Regions from separate parts of the Mesorhizobium sp. P2_D5 genome, predicted to be linked through region 1. Evidence: riboswitches for the same ligand, from Rfam matches in the RefSeq annotation. Region 1 holds a riboswitch; the other holds the start of a gene.
What was found. Region 1 has a riboswitch for thiamine pyrophosphate ahead of AC1DYW_RS16220 (YkoF family thiamine/hydroxymethylpyrimidine-binding protein). Riboswitches for the same ligand answer to the same signal wherever they lie in the genome.
Positions count from the first base shown of each region.

Region 2: another riboswitch for thiamine pyrophosphate. It lies ahead of thiB (thiamine ABC transporter substrate binding subunit); the one in region 1 lies ahead of AC1DYW_RS16220 (YkoF family thiamine/hydroxymethylpyrimidine-binding protein).

Region 1 is NZ_JBFUEE010000003.1:591,926-599,523, forward strand. Features, by position in the region: gene AC1DYW_RS16195 (glycosyltransferase family 39 protein) at 1-67, shown strand, start outside; gene msrA (peptide-methionine (S)-S-oxide reductase MsrA) at 202-720, shown strand; gene AC1DYW_RS16205 (nucleotidyltransferase family protein) at 803-1,897, opposite strand; gene AC1DYW_RS16210 (SDR family oxidoreductase) at 2,082-2,819, opposite strand; gene AC1DYW_RS16215 (LysR family transcriptional regulator) at 2,965-3,885, shown strand; TPP riboswitch at 3,991-4,104, shown strand; gene AC1DYW_RS16220 (YkoF family thiamine/hydroxymethylpyrimidine-binding protein) at 4,095-4,703, shown strand; gene AC1DYW_RS16225 (ABC transporter permease) at 4,806-5,561, shown strand; gene AC1DYW_RS16230 (ABC transporter ATP-binding protein) at 5,558-6,337, shown strand; gene AC1DYW_RS16235 (ABC transporter substrate-binding protein) at 6,330-7,352, shown strand.
Region 2 is NZ_JBFUEE010000005.1:291,445-299,042, forward strand. Features, by position in the region: gene AC1DYW_RS22765 (ABC-F family ATP-binding cassette domain-containing protein) at 1-1,208, opposite strand, end outside; gene AC1DYW_RS22770 (thiamine diphosphokinase) at 1,210-1,854, opposite strand; TPP riboswitch at 1,943-2,057, shown strand; gene thiB (thiamine ABC transporter substrate binding subunit) at 2,101-3,099, shown strand; gene thiP (thiamine/thiamine pyrophosphate ABC transporter permease) at 3,357-4,982, shown strand; gene thiQ (thiamine ABC transporter ATP-binding protein) at 4,975-5,757, shown strand; gene AC1DYW_RS22790 (M48 family metalloprotease) at 6,018-7,487, shown strand; gene AC1DYW_RS22795 (RNA polymerase factor sigma-32) at 7,503-7,598, opposite strand, start outside.

The DNA.
Region 1 (7,598 bases):
CGCCGTTCCGCCCGGCGCGCCGCAGCTGCCGAGTGTGATCGACAGCCTCGCCCAACCCGGCAACTGAAGCAGGTCGGCCGGTCCGCTGGACGAAGCAAGAGACAATGCCCATTTATGGGGAGATCCAACTTGCTTTTGCGCAATTCCAGACGGAAAACCACTACGCATTTTTCCTGGAATTGCTTTTTGAGGAGACGTGATATGGCGACTTCGACCGAACGCGCAGTGCTTGCCGGCGGCTGTTTCTGGGGCATGCAGGATTTGATACGGCGCTATCCCGGCGTCATCTCCACCCGTGTCGGCTACAGCGGTGGCGATGTGCCCAATGCCACCTACCGCAACCATGGCACCCATGCGGAGGCCATCGAGATCAATTTCGATCCGGCCATGATCAGCTATCGCACGCTGCTGGAGCGCTTTTTCCAGATCCACGATCCGACGACCCGCAACCGGCAGGGCAACGATGTCGGAATGAGCTATCGCTCGGCGATCTTTTACACGAGCGATGAACAGAAGCTAATCGCCGAAGACACCATCGCCGATGTCGACGCATCTGGCCTGTGGCCGGGCAAGGTCGTCACCGAGGTCGCACCGGTTGGCCCCTTCTGGGAGGCCGAGCCTGAACATCAGGACTATCTGGAGAAATACCCCAACGGCTACACCTGCCACTTCGTCAGACCGGGCTGGAAGCTGCCGGTTCGCGAGAAGGCGGTTTCGTAGGGTCTACAGCGCCGGTTCTGCCAGGCATGCCGCTTGACGAGGTCGTCGAGCGGCATCGTTGCATTCCAAACGCCTTTTTCAGTCAGCTTGCCGCGTTGGTGAAGCCGTCCAGCTTTTCACCAATGTCCGAAAGTGCCCTTCGAACGATTGTTTCGACCATGTCTTGCCGATCGGGATCGAGCATACGAAGACCCCGCTGGATCGCATCACGCCAACTGGTGCCACGGTTCCATGCTTCGGCAAACACCGCGGCGAGGTCGTCTTGCCTGCGGGCAGTTTTCATCGCCTCGACAAGCAAGCTTGCCTGAAGAACGTCCTTTTCCCGCTTTGCGGCACCGTTTGCGTTCTTTTGGCGCAGGGAGGCAACAATCAGTTTGTGGACAGCATATCGCTCGGGTGAGGGGACCAGCACCGGGACTCCGGAACGATGCAGCAAGACGGTTCGTACGGGTTCGCGGATCAGAAAATCCAGGAATCGCAAAGGCTGCGCCGATGCGCCGCCCAGAGACGGCATCGCGCTCGCGTGGTCGGCGTAGTCGTCGCTGCCCCGATTTGGGGTCAGGAATTCGACCTTATACCGGGAAGCGTTTTCGAACTGTGTGGTGCGACCGGCATCCGTTCGGTTTGGAATTTCGCGAAACGAAGGATCGATATCGCGCAGCACATCCATGATCGGCGGCAGACTGTCGTTGACTTCGACGGAAACCGAGTGAAATTGAGCAAAGTCGGCATCGCCTGTTTGCAGCGCCACCCCCGGCAGCCTTACGCCTAGATATCCGGCGTAGGTTTGGAACGCGACGGTGCCGACCAGTACGCCTCGCAGGTGGAAAAACCCGGCCTTGCCAAGGGCTTCTACGATATCACCGGTAAATTTCTCCGGCTCCATCAACCCAGCCTCGCGGACAAGCGTCGATACAAGCTTGCGACGGCTCTTCAGGTCGCTTTTGATTTCCCTGAAGGCGGCGACGCGTTTTGCGATCTCGGGATCGTCGGCCGGGCCGACATATCGTCTTGTTGTCTTCGGCCGAGTCTCCTCAAAATACCAGTAGTCGCGGCCCTTTACGGGGACTCGCACGAAATTGCCCGCGGTCGAGAAGTCGGTTTGGAACGACGCGTCCAGGCTTCGTTGCACGAGTTCAGCGAACAAGGTGTGATAAGCGATGTCGATCGATTTCATCGTGTGTTCGACCAATGTCTCTAGGTTATAAGAAATTTGCGGTTCTCTTATAGCTCGCACTTTTGCTCCGCATTTCAAGTGAGTTATAAGAAAATTGCGAAAAACTTATAACTGTCGGACTGGCGCCACGCTCATACGCCACGGAGCAATCCATTGCGGCGGGGAACGGGGCTGCGGCGGATTGTCAAGCCTGCTGTGTCGGATAGAGGGTCAGGATATTGACGTTGACCCTTGGCGGCTGCGAGACCGCGTAGAGCATGGCGGCGGCGATGTCCTCGCTCTCCAGTTGCTCCATGTCGCCCAACCTTTGCTCGACAGCCAGCCGAACATCGTCGCGCATATTGGCGGTGAACTCGGTCCTGACCGCGCCCGGCTCGATCACCGTGACGCGGATACCGTCCTTGCCGATTTCGCGGCGCAGTGATTCGGCGATAGCGCTGGCCGCATGCTTGGTGCCGGAATAGACCACCGACGGGTGGATGTAGCGGCCGGTGCCCGACGAAACGATGACGATGTGGCCTGATCCCTGCCGTTTCATTGACGGCAGCGCCGCGTTGATCGTGTAGAGCAGACCCAGAATGTTGAGGTCGACCATCTCCCGGTATTCGCGGGTGGTGGTGTTCTGGAAGGGTGCGGCGACGCCGACACCGGCAACATTGAACAGCAGGTCCAGCCGGCCATGGCTTTCCAGCACGCGCCGGACCATGGCTGTGGCCTGCGCCTCGTCGGTGATGTCGGTCTCGATGGCCAAGGCCTCGCCGCCGTTGTCGCGGATGCGTGCCGCCAGGTCGTCGAGACGCTGCCGACGTCGCGCCGCGATGGCGACGACAGCACCTTGCTCCGCCAGCGCCAGCGCGGTTGCCGCGCCAATGCCCGAGGAGGCGCCGGTCACCAAAGCGATTTTTCCGTTGAGTTTCTGCATGTTCGTTGCTCCTGCTCAGAGGGAAATTCAGGTGTGCTCGATGCCGATTATTGCAGCCGTTCGAGGCATGTCCTCAAGCTAGGCAGCAGACGCCATACCGAAAATGCGATAGGATGCCATCATACTCATTGGAGAATCTGGCATAATGCGAGGTAGCGACTATGCCGAGCTGAAAGCCTTTGCCGCTGTCGTGGCGCATGGCAGCTTCGCCCGTGCCGCTGAAGATCTGCGGATTTCAGCGTCGACGCTCAGCCAGACGATCCGTCAGCTCGAAACGCGGCTTGGCCTGCGCCTGCTCAACCGCACGACCCGCAGCCTCTCCTTGACCGAAGCCGGCGCGCGCCTGCATGCGCGCTTCGCGCCGGCTATGGCCGAGATGGAGGCGGCGGTCGGCGATGCGACGGCCTTGCGCGACACACCGGCCGGCGTCTTGCGCGTCCATATGCCCAGCGTTGCCGCCGCCACATATCTGGAGCCGCTGCTTGGCCGTTTTCATGAGGCATGGCCGGACATCGTGCTCGATGTGACGATCGACGATGCCGCCGTCGATATTGTCGAGGCCGGCTATGATGTCAGCGCCAGGCTCGGCGAATTTCTCGAAGCTGACATGGTCGCGGTGGCGCTTGGCGGCACGCAGCGCCAGCTCGCAGTGGCCTCGCCGGACTATCTCGCCCGTTACGGATCGCCGTCGGCACCGGCCGATCTGCTCCAGCACCGCTGTATCAATTGGCGCCGGCCGGGCAGTGCCGGGCCCTACGCATGGGAATTCGCCAGAGGCGGCGAATGGTTCTCGGTCGTGGTCAATGGTCCGCTTGTCGTCTCCAGCCGCGACATGGCGATTGCCGCCGCCGTGCAGGGCGTCGGCATCGCCTTTTGGGCTGAAGACCTCGTGCGCCCGTTGATCGATGCCGGCAAGCTGGTGTCGCTGCTGGATGATTGGTGCGCGGCCTTTCCCGGTTGGTTCCTCTGCTATCAGAAGCAGCGTCATACAGCACCAACCGTACTGGCCTTCGTCGATTTCCTGCGCCATGCGCATACCGGGCGCCAGACAACGCCTGTTGGTTGAAAGTTTGTCGCTCGACGGTCCGGTTTCGCAGGCCTGGCGCAATGCTTTTTGGAGGAGCACACCAAAAAAACGGCTTTCGCTTCAACTCGAATGGTGCTTTAACCCGCGCATCCACAGGGGTGCTCCGTACGGTCGGGGCTGAGACGGGGGTGGCAAGCCCACAGACCCTAGAAGCTGATCTGGGTAATACCAGCGGAGCGAGGCGGGCGATGTTTTCAGGCGCACAGATTTCCCTATATCCCATGGCCGACGATTTCGTCGGCGTCATCCTTGGCGCGCTGGATGGGCTCGACCCCTACCGCGATCGGCTCAGGATCGAGACCGACGACATCTCGACCTTGCTGGTCGGGCCGCCCGAAGTGCTGTTTCCGGCGATGCGAGACCTGTTCGTGGCGGCGGCACGCAGCGGCAAACATTGCGTGTTGTCAGCCACCATCTCGCGCGGCTGCCCTGGCGAGCCGGATGATCCGATCTGCCGTTCCGATGCGCTTGGTGGGCCTGTCGGCCCCCTCGGCCCGCGCAAGGATGCGGCAATCGCCGCGGTGCGTGGCGCGGCTTTGACCGGCCAGCCGGCGGCAGCGCAGTTCTCGCTCTATGTGATGGGCACCGACGACCACATGGAAGAGATCTACGGCTGCATCGATTTTCTCAAGCAGTCCGGCGTCTATGAGCGCTCGAAGCATTTCTGCACGAAATTGCGCGGGGATGCCGGCGCGATCTTTTCGGCGCTGGACGAAGCCTTCTGCCGCTTCGGGCCAGGCGCCGGCCACGTAACCCTCGACGTCACGGTCTCGGCGAACAGCCCGTCGGCCAGCTGAGCGGCCGCATTCGCGACCCCGTCAAAGGTTATGCCCGTGGTCTCATCATCAGCCGCTTCGAGCCGCCCGATCGCGAGCCTTCTTGTCAAGGCAGCGCCGGCCATGATTTCGGTCGGGTTGCTGCTGCTGGCTTGGGAGCTCTATGCCACTTATTCCGGCATCAAGTCGACGACACTGCCGGCGCCTTCGCGTGTGTTCGAGCAGGCGATGCTCAATCGCGAAGCGCTGGTCGACAATGCCATTCCGACCATCCGGGCCACGCTGATCGGCTTTGCCTTTTCGCTCAGCGCGGCCTTTGCGCTGTCGATGCTGGTCGACTTCTTCCGGCCGCTGCGGCGTGCGCTGTTTCCCGTCTTCATCGTCAGCCAGACCTTGCCGCTGGTGGCGATCGCGCCGCTGGTGGTGCTGTGGTTCGGCTTCGGGTTGATGCCCAAGATCATGCTGGTGGCGCTGGTCACCTTCTTTCCGATGCTGGTGGCGCTGGTGCAGGGCTACGAGGCGACGGAGGCCGAGATCGGGCAGATGCTGCGCGCCATGGGGGCAGGGCGCTGGCGCGTCTTCTTGTTGGCGCGACTGCCCTCGGCGCTGCCCTATTTCTTCGCCGGCCTGAGGATCTCCATCACCTATGCCGTGGTCGGCGCCATCTTCGCCGAATATGCCGGTGCCGCGAAGGGGCTGGGCATCTACATGCTCAACGCCAAGAACAATTTCCGCCCCGATCTGGTGCTGGCCGCCGTCGGTGTCAGCGCCGCGCTCACGCTCACTCTGTTTGGGCTGACGGTGCTCCTGCAGCGCCTTGCCATGCCCTGGGAACGGGCCGCCGGCCAGCACCCCGCCGGGACGGGGCCGTGGCGATGAGCCGGCTCGAACTGCGGCATGTGCGCAAGGCATTTGGCCGGCTCGACGTGCTCGCCGACATTTCGCTCAGCGTCGGCGCCGGTGAATTCGTCTCCATCCTCGGGCCGTCGGGCGCTGGCAAGTCGACGCTGTTCCAGCTTCTGACCGGCGCGCAGCACGGCGAGGGCGAGATGTTCTTCGACGGCACGCCGCTCGACGACCACGGCAGGCATTTCGCCTTTATGCCGCAGCGTGACGCGCTGATGCCGTGGCGACGCATCCTCGACAACACGACGCTTGGGCTCGAAGTGCAAGGCATCAGGCGCAAGGCGGCGCGGGCGCGCGTTGCGCCGCTGTTTGCCGAGTTCGGGCTTGCCGGCTTCGAACGGCATTTTCCGGCGCAGCTTTCGGGCGGCATGCGCCAGCGCGCGGCGCTGTTGCGCACCGTGGTGCAGGAGCGCGACATGCTTTTGCTCGATGAACCGTTCGGCGCGCTCGATGCACTGACCCGCACCGCCATGCAGCGCTGGCTCGAGCAGATGTGGCGGCGCCATCGCTGGACGGCACTGTTGATCACCCACGATGTGCGCGAAGCCGTCTTCCTGTCCGACCGCATCTATGTGCTGTCGGCGCGTCCGGCCAGCATCGTCCGCGAAATCAAGGTGCCGCTGCCGCGCCCGCGCAGCCTTGGCGGCGCTGACGCGTTGCAGACAAGCGCAATCGAGGCCGAGATACTCGACATCCTGCTCAACCCCGAGCCCAACCCGCACTCATCCAAAGGACACGACCATGACTGACTTGACGCGCCGGCAGGCCTTGTTGCTCACCCTTGTCTCCGGTCTTCCGCTGGTGGCCGGAGCTGGCCATGCCCAAGCACAATCGGCTGCGCAAAAGGTCACCGTCGCCCTCGACTGGACGGTCAACACCAACCACATCGGGCTGTTCGTCGCCCGCGACAAAGGGTTCTATTCCGAAGCCGGGCTCGAGGTCGACATCCTGCCCTACAGCGATACCGGTGCCGGCACCCTGGTCGCCAACCGCGTCGCCGATTTCGGCATCAACGGCACCATCAGCCTGTTCACCCAGAAAACCGCCGGAGCCGACCTGAAGGGCGTCTATGCCGTCGTGCAATCCGAAACCGGCCGGCTGGTGTTCAACGCGGCACGCAGCGAGATAAAAAGTCCGAGGAACCTTGACGGCCTGACCTATGGCGGCTTCGGCAGCGCCTGGGAAAACGCCCTGATCGGCACCATCATCCGCCACGATGGCGGTAAGGGCAATTTCGAGACGGTGACACTCGGCACTTCAGCCTATGAAGCGCTGGCCAACGGTTCGGTCGATTTCACGCTGGAGGTCTCGACCTGGGAAGGTGTCGAAGCCGGGTTGAAAGGCGTCAAGCAGCGCAGCTTCGTCTACGCCGACTATGGCGTGCCTGATGAGCACACGACCCTGATCTCCTCGAGCGAGGCCTATCTCCAGGCAAACCCCAAACCTGCGGCCGCCTTCGTCCAAGCGACGCGGCGCGGCTACCAATTCGCCGTCGACCATCCCGATGCGGCTGCCGCACTTCTGATCGCCGCCAATAAGGACACATTGACAAATCCGGCGCTGATCGAAGCCTCGCTGAAGGCACTGATCGATGGCCACTATTTGCGCGGGGACAATGGCGCAATCGGCACGATGGATCCGACCAAGATGCACGCGATTGGCGACTACCTCTTCGCTGCGGGCATTCTGCGCGATGCCGATGGCAAAGTTCTGACGCAACGCCCTGAATTCGCGGAGTACTTCAGCAACTCAACTCTGGGGTAGGGAGCCTATCTGATTCTCGAAACTTCGAAGGACTCGCGTGGCGTGGCAGCTTCCCGTCAAACGCGCACGCATTGGCAGATTCCAGCTAATTCCTCGCGATCTCGTAGAGCAGAGTGGTTATGCCGCCCGGGTTCACCCTGCAGCGACAAAGCGGCTGCGCAGAGTTTCGCCACGCGACAGGTGGCTCCGGTTTCCCGCGACATGACATGGTTGAGCACGGCCAATTGTGCACGCAGCGCCTCGGCG
Region 2 (7,598 bases), on a different contig from region 1:
CGCACCGGCGTGCGTGCCTGCTCGGCCTTGAACAGGAAATCCTTCATGTAGGAGACGACATGGCGCTGCTCGCCATTGATGACGAGGTTCTCGCCGCGTCCGTCGGTGAGATATTGCGCCAGCGTCTCCTGTGGATCGACCGCTTCGCGCTTCTGGTCGAGCGTGGCGATCTCCAGATTGGTGCCGAGCCGTACCGACCCGGCGTCGGGCTTCAACTCACCGGTCAGCATCTTCAGCAGCGTCGTCTTGCCGGCGCCGTTCGGCCCGACGAGGCCGACGCGATCGCCGCGCTGGATGCGGGTCGAGAATCCCTTGACCACGGTGAGGTCGCCGAAGCTCTTCTCGATGTTTTTCGCCTCGATCACCAGCTTGCCGGATTCGGCGGCGTCGCTCGCCACCATGGTTGCCGAGCCTTCGGCGCCGCGATGGCCACGAAAACGCTGGCGCATGGTCTGCAATTCGCCAAGGCGGCGCATGTTGCGCTTGCGCCGTGCCGTCACGCCGTAGCGCAGCCAGTGCTCCTCGCGCACGATCTGGCGGCCGAGCTTGTGCTGTTCGCGCTCTTCCTCCTCCAGCACGAGGTCGCGCCATTCCTCGAAATGGCCAAAGCCCTTGTCCAGCCTGCGGGTCTGGCCGCGGTCGAGCCAGACGGTGGCGCGCGATACGTGCTCGAGGAAACGGCGGTCGTGCGAGATGACGACGAGCGCCGAGGAGGTGCGGACGAGCTCTTCTTCCAGCCATTCGATCACCGAGAGATCGAGATGGTTGGTCGGCTCATCAAGCAGCAGAATATCGGGCTCCGGCGCCATGACGCGGGCGAGTGCCGCGCGCCTGGCCTCACCGCCGGAAAGATCGTTCGGCCGCTCCTCGCCCGACAGGCCGAGATGCTCCATGAGATAGCTGGCGCGGTATGGATCGTCGGCAGGTCCGAGCCCGGCCTCGACATAGGCGCGCACCGTCGCAAAACCCTCCATGTCGGGCATCTGCGGCAAATAGCGGATTGTCGCCGAAGGCTGCCGGAATACCTCGCCGTCCTGTGGCTCGATCAGGCCGGCGGCGATCTTCAGCAGCGTCGACTTGCCAGACCCGTTGCGGCCGACCAGCGCGATCTTGTCGCCGGCAGAAGCGGTCAAGGCGGCGCCATCGATCAGCGGCGTGCCACCGAAGGTCAGTTTTATCCCGTCGAGATTGAGAAGGGGCGGGGCCATATCAGCTTTCAGGTAGTGGATAAGGGTGGGCGAGCAACAGCGCGCGGCCCTGGCCGAGTGTGATTTCGAGGCGGCCCTTGACCTCGTTGGAGATTGTCAATGAGGAGCCGAACGCCACCTTGACACGGTCGAGCGGCCATTTGGCGCCGGTGACGGTCAGGCCGGAAAGATCGGAAAAGCCAAGCACCGAAAACAACGTGCCGTCGGCATAGTCGAAGCCGGCTTTCCCGTGCAGCAGTGGAACGCCTTCCTGCGCGCCACTGGTCAAAACTATCTCTGTTCCGGCTTCGGCCAGCCGCAGGGCAAGCGCCAGATGCAGGAAGGCGTGGTCGGCGCGCTTGCCGCCGAAAGCGCCGGCGAGCACCAGGCTGGTCGCGCCGCGCTCCAGTGCGGCGGCGACCGCAAGTTCGCCATCGGTCTGGTCCTTCTCCGCCGGAAAGGTCCGACGGGGCACGGCGGCGAGGTCGTCCGGCAGGTTGGCCGGCACGGAATCGAAATCACCCACCCACAGTTCCGGGACAAGGCCCAGCAGCCGCGCATGGCCGATGCCGGCGTCGGCGGCGATGACGCGGGAGCCTTCGACCTGGTGGTCGAGCCGTGGCGTGCGGATGAGATCGCCGCCAAGCAGGATGGTGAATGTGCTCATATCGTGTGGCCCTTACCAGCCCGGCACGGGAAACGGAAGGCCGGCAAACTGCCACTTGCGTGAGGGATCGGCCCGGCCTATGTCTCGAAACGCTCTAACGGGGTGCCGGACGCGATCTTCGCGGACCGGCTGAGAGGCAATCTCGCCAACCCGCTGAACCTGATCCGGTTTGTACCGGCGGAGGGATTAGACGTTTCGGACAGTCCGGCGCCTCAATTCCTTTCAATTCGAATGAAGGAGGCGCCGATGCGCACGCTTTTCTACTCCCTTGCCGCAGCCATGGTTGTGGCCCTGTCCGGACCTGCCTGGGCCAAGGACAAGCTCACCGTCTACACCTATGAGAGTTTCACCGCCGACTGGGGTCCAGGTCCCGTGGTGAAGAAGGAATTCGAGGCCGAGTGCGGCTGCGATGTCGAGTTCGTCTCCGTCGCCGACGGCGTCGCGCTGCTCAACCGCGTCAGGCTGGAAGGGGCATCGACCAAGGCCGACATCGTGCTTGGCCTCGACACCAATCTCACCGCCGATGCCAAGGCCACGGGCCTGTTTGCGCCGCATGGCGCGGTGTCCGACGTCAATGTGCCGGGCGGCTGGAGCGACGATACTTTCGTTCCTTTCGACTATGGCTATTTCGCCGTCGTCTACGACACTGAAAAGCTGAAGAGCCCGCCGAAGAGCCTGAAGGACCTGGTCGAAGGCAGCGCCGACGACAAGATCGTCATCCAGGATCCGCGCACCTCGACCCCGGGTCTCGGCCTGCTGTTGTGGGTCAAGTCGGTCTATGGCGACAAGGCGCCGGAAGCTTGGGCCAAGCTCAAGTCGAAAGTGCTGACCGTGACGCCGGGCTGGAGCGAGGCCTATGGCCTGTTCACCAAGGGCGAGGCGCCGATGGTGTTGTCCTACACGACGTCGCCGGCCTATCACATGGTCGCCGAGAACACCGAGCGCTACCAGGCAGCGTCGTTCGAAGAGGGCGAATATCTGCAGATCGAGGTTGCCGGCATCACCACGACAGGGGCGAAGAACCCGCTGGCGGAAAAGTTCCTGGCTTTCATGACCGGACCGAAATTCCAGGATGCCATCCCCGAGACCAACTGGATGTTCCCGGCCGGCAAGACCGACAAGCCGCTCAACCCGGCCTTCGACAAATTGGTCAAGCCGACCAAGACCTTGCTGTTCAGCCCCGAGGAGGTCGCCGCCAACCGCAAGGCCTGGGTCGATGAGTGGCTGGCGGCGATGAGCAAGTAGGATTCAAGCTTCGCCATATGTTTGTGCCAAGTCACCCCCCTCTGGCCTGCCGGCCATCTCCCCCGCAAGGAGGGAGATCGGCAGCTCTGTCGCGTCGCTCATTCCTGCCATTTTGGAATTTGGCCTGGGTGGCGAAACGAGCAATCTCCCCCCTTGCGGGGGAGATGTCCGGTAGGACAGAGGGGGGTGGGCGGGAACTAGACCTTAGCCAAGCATTTCAATCAATTGACACCCATGACAGCGTTGGGTAGCGCGACATGCCCACGCGCCATCCAGCTGACCCCCGCATCACCGCCGGCATCATCGCGCTCGCCGCCATCGCGCTGCTGATCGGCGGCGCGTTTGCCGGGCTGCTTTTCGAAGGCGCTCACGACTTCTCTGGCGCTTGGGCAGCCTTCGATCCTTATCTGCTGCGCGTCGTTCGCTTCACGCTCTTGCAAGCGGCGCTCTCGACGCTGCTTTCGGTCGGGTCGGCGCTGTTGGTGGCGCGCGCGCTGTCGCGGCATCCACGCTTCCCTGGCCGCTCCTTCATCCTGCAACTGTTCGCCGTACCGTTGGCGCTGCCGGCGATCGTCGCGGCACTCGGCATTCTCGCTCTCTATGGCCGTGCCGGTTATTTCGCTGGCGTGTTCGCAGTGATCGGCGGTGGGAGCTGGCCGGGCATCTATGGCCTGTCAGGCATCCTCGTCGCGCATGTCTTCTTCAACCTGCCGTTCAGCGTGCGGCTGTTCCTCGAGGCATTGCAGACCATTCCCGCCGATCAGTGGCGGTTGGCCAGCCAGCTCGGCATGGGCGCGCGGCCGGCGTTCCGGTTGATCGAATGGCCAACGCTGCGTGCGGCGTTGCCGGGTGTCGCCGGGCTTGTGTTCATGCTCTGCATCACATCCTTCACGATCGTGCTGACGCTTGGCGGCGGGCCGGCCGCGACGACGCTGGAGGTCGGCATCTACCAGGCGCTGCGCTTCGATTTCGATCCCGCTCGAGCCGTCACGCTGACCTTACTGCAGATCGCCTTGACGTTTGTCGTCGTGCTGGCGTTGACGCGGCTTGGCGCCAATGTGGTCGGCGACACCAACCTGCCGGTGGCGCCACGCCGCTACCTCGCCGTCAATGGGACCGAGACCTTGCTGAACGTCGTGATCATCGTGCTGGCGTTGCTGTTTGTCGTCGGACCGATGGCGGCCACGGTGATGGCCGGGCTTGGCGCCGATCTCGGCCGGCTGGCCGGCGAGGCCGTCGTTCGGCGGGCGACGCTGACCAGTGCGGTGCTCGCCTTCCTGTCGGCCCTGCTTTCCGTGACGCTGTCGCTGGCGCTGACCATGGCGCGCCGGGCGCTGGCGCTGAACCGCCGCTCCGGTACAAAGACGATGCTCGAACATGCCGCCGATACCGGCGCCGGTTTTGTCCTCGTCGTGCCGCCGATCGTCGTCGGCGCCGGCTGGTTCCTGTTGCTGCGCCATGTCGGCGATGTCTTTGCCATCGCCCCGGTCATGGTCGTCACCGTCAACGCAGTGATGGCAATGCCGTTCGCGCTGCGCGCTGTCCGTCCCGCCTATGATGCGGCGAGCGAGCGTCACGAACGGCTCTGTGCTCAGCTCGGAATCACGGGCTGGAACCGGTTGATGCTGGTCGACTGGCCGTCGCTGCGGCGGCCGCTCGCCACCGCCTTTGCTTTCGCCATGGCGCTGTCGCTCGGCGATCTCGGCGTCATCGCGCTGTTCGGCAGTGATTCCGTGCAGACCTTGCCTTACCTTCTGTTGGCGCGCATGGGCAGCTACCGCACGCAGGACGCTGCCGGCCTGGCGCTCCTGCTCGGCCTCGTCTGCCTCGCGTTGATCATGGCGGCGCACTGGCTGGGAACGGAGAAGGACCGGGATGCCTGACGGGGTGGCCATCAGGACTGCAAAGGGCGCCCCGGTGCGGCTGGACCAGGTGTCGTTCAGCTATGGCGAGGCGCCGCTCGTTTTCGATGTCGATTTCGCCGCGGCGAAAATCACCGCCATCATGGGGCCTAGCGGTTCTGGCAAGTCGACGCTGCTCAACCTGGTGGCGGGGTTCGAGACGCCGCGGTCGGGCCGCGTGCTGATCGGCGGGGCCGATGTCAGCGCTGAGCCACCGTCCGCGCGGCCCGTGTCGATGGTGTTCCAGGAAAACAATCTCTTTGCCCATCTCTCAGTGGAGCAAAATGTCGGGCTTGGCCGCTCGCCATCCTTGCTGCTGACCGACACGGACCGCGCCGCGATCGCCGAGGCGCTCGAACGCACCGGCCTTGCCGGCAAGGAAAAGCGCCTGCCGCGCGAACTCTCCGGCGGTGAGCGCCAGCGCGTCGCCCTGGCCCGGGTCCTGGTGCGCGACCGGCCAGTGCTCCTGCTCGACGAACCCTTCGCCTCGCTCGGACCGGCGCTGCGCGACGACATGCTGGATCTGGTCGCCGCGGTGCATGCCGAACGAGGCATGACGGTGCTGTTCGTCACCCACCAGCCGGAGGATGCCCGCCGAATCGGCGAGCACGTGGTGTTTCTGGACAATGGCGTTGTCGCGGCAACCGGCAAGGCGGACGAATTCTTCACCGGGGCTGGCCCGGAAGTGTTCCGGCGCTATATCGGCACGGGTGCCGGGGATGCCGTATCACGAGATGTTGCCCGGAAGCGGACATAATTTACGGTCAAACCGGCTCCAGGCGATGCGGCGCTTGCTTGCCATGGCTGGAGGAGTGTGGCTAGGTCCGCCCTACTGGTCCGGCACAGGCCGTGATTTGCCTGCAGCATCCGCCGCTCGCCCCCGAGGGGACGCGCGACGGATGCTGCAGCAGTTTGAGATAGCGCATGACATTTTCCGAAGATCGCCCCCGATTTTCGTGGTCATGCGCCGGGACCCGAAAGGAAGCCGTTCTGGCGATCGGCGTTGACAAACTACGAATGAATCCGCTGGCGCGCTTTCTTGCGTTGGCCGGCTTTGCCGTGGCGCTGGCGAGCTGCCAGATGTTCACGCCTCCCGAGGTTCAGGAATCCGGCTTCCAGCCTTCCGACAGGCCGATCACTGTCGACAATGTCGCTGCCAACAGCAAGCTCGCCGAACTGGCCAAGGCGCAGCATCCGCGCATCCTGGCCACCTATGGTGGCGAATATTCCGATCCCAAGCTCGAGCGCATGGTCGCCAAGGTGGTCGGCAATCTGACCGTCGTGTCGGCCAATCCGACGCAGACCTATCGCATCACCATTTTGAATTCGCCCAACGTCAACGCCTTCGCGCTGCCGGGCGGTTATCTCTACATCACGCGCGGTCTGCTGGCGCTGGCCAATGATTCGGCCGAGCTTGCCGCCGTCATCGCGCATGAGATGGGCCACGTCACCGCCAACCATGGCTTGCAGCGCCAGCAGCTGGAAGCCGAGGAAGGCCTGGCGACCAAGGTGGTTTCGGATGTGCTCGGCGACAGCCCGACCGCCAAGGCGGCCTTGATCCGCGGCAAGCTGAGACTGGCGCAATTCTCGCGCAACCAGGAACTGGAGGCTGACGCCATCGGCATCAAGTCGATCGGCGAAGCCGGGTACGATCCTTTCGCCGCCGGCCGCTTCCTGCAGTCGATGTCGGCCTATACCGATTTCCGCTCGATCAGCGGCGCCACCGACGCCAGCCTCGACTTCCTGGCCACCCACCCCAACACGCCGCAGCGTATCGATCTGGCGCAGCGCCATGCCCGCCAGTTCGGCGCGCCCGGCTTCGGCACGCGCGACCGCGATTCCTTCCTCGCCGGCATAGACGGCCTGCTCTATGGCGACACGCCCGAGGAAGGCTATGTGCGCGGCGAAACCTTCCTGCATCCGGGCCTCGGCGTGTCCTTCTCGGTGCCGCAGGGCTTCATCATCGACAATTCGGCGGCGGCGGTGACGGCAACCGGGCCTGGTGACATGGCAATCCGTTTCGACGGTGTTTCGATCGACAAGAACCGGGCGCTCACCGACTATATCCGCAGCGGCTGGGTGGCTGGGCTGGACGACAGCACCGTCAAGCAGGAAACGATCAACGGCAACGAGGCGGCGACCGCGCATGCCGGCGCCGAGGGCTGGCAGTTCGATATTGCCGTGATCCGCGCCGGCGGCCAAGTCTACCGGCTGCTGACCGCAGCGCCGTCGGCCAGCACCTCGCTGGATGCGGTGGCACGTTCGGTGAGCGGATCGTTCCGTATCCTCAGTGCCGCGGAAAAGGCGGCGCTGAAGCCGCTGCATATCCGCGTCGTCACCGTTCAACCCGGCCAGACGATGGGTTCGCTTTCCGCCCAGATGGTTGGTGTCGATCGCAAGCTCGACCTGTTCCGCGTGCTGAATGCGCTGTCGCCAGGTGCCGCAGTCTCGGCCGGCGACAAGGTCAAGATCGTCACCGACAAGTAAGACGCCTGCCGCGGGTCAGGCGGCAGTCGCCAGAAATTCCGGATTCTGCTTCACCAGCGCCACCTTGAGCTTTTCCATGGCGCGCGCCTCGATCTGGCGGACGCGTTCCTT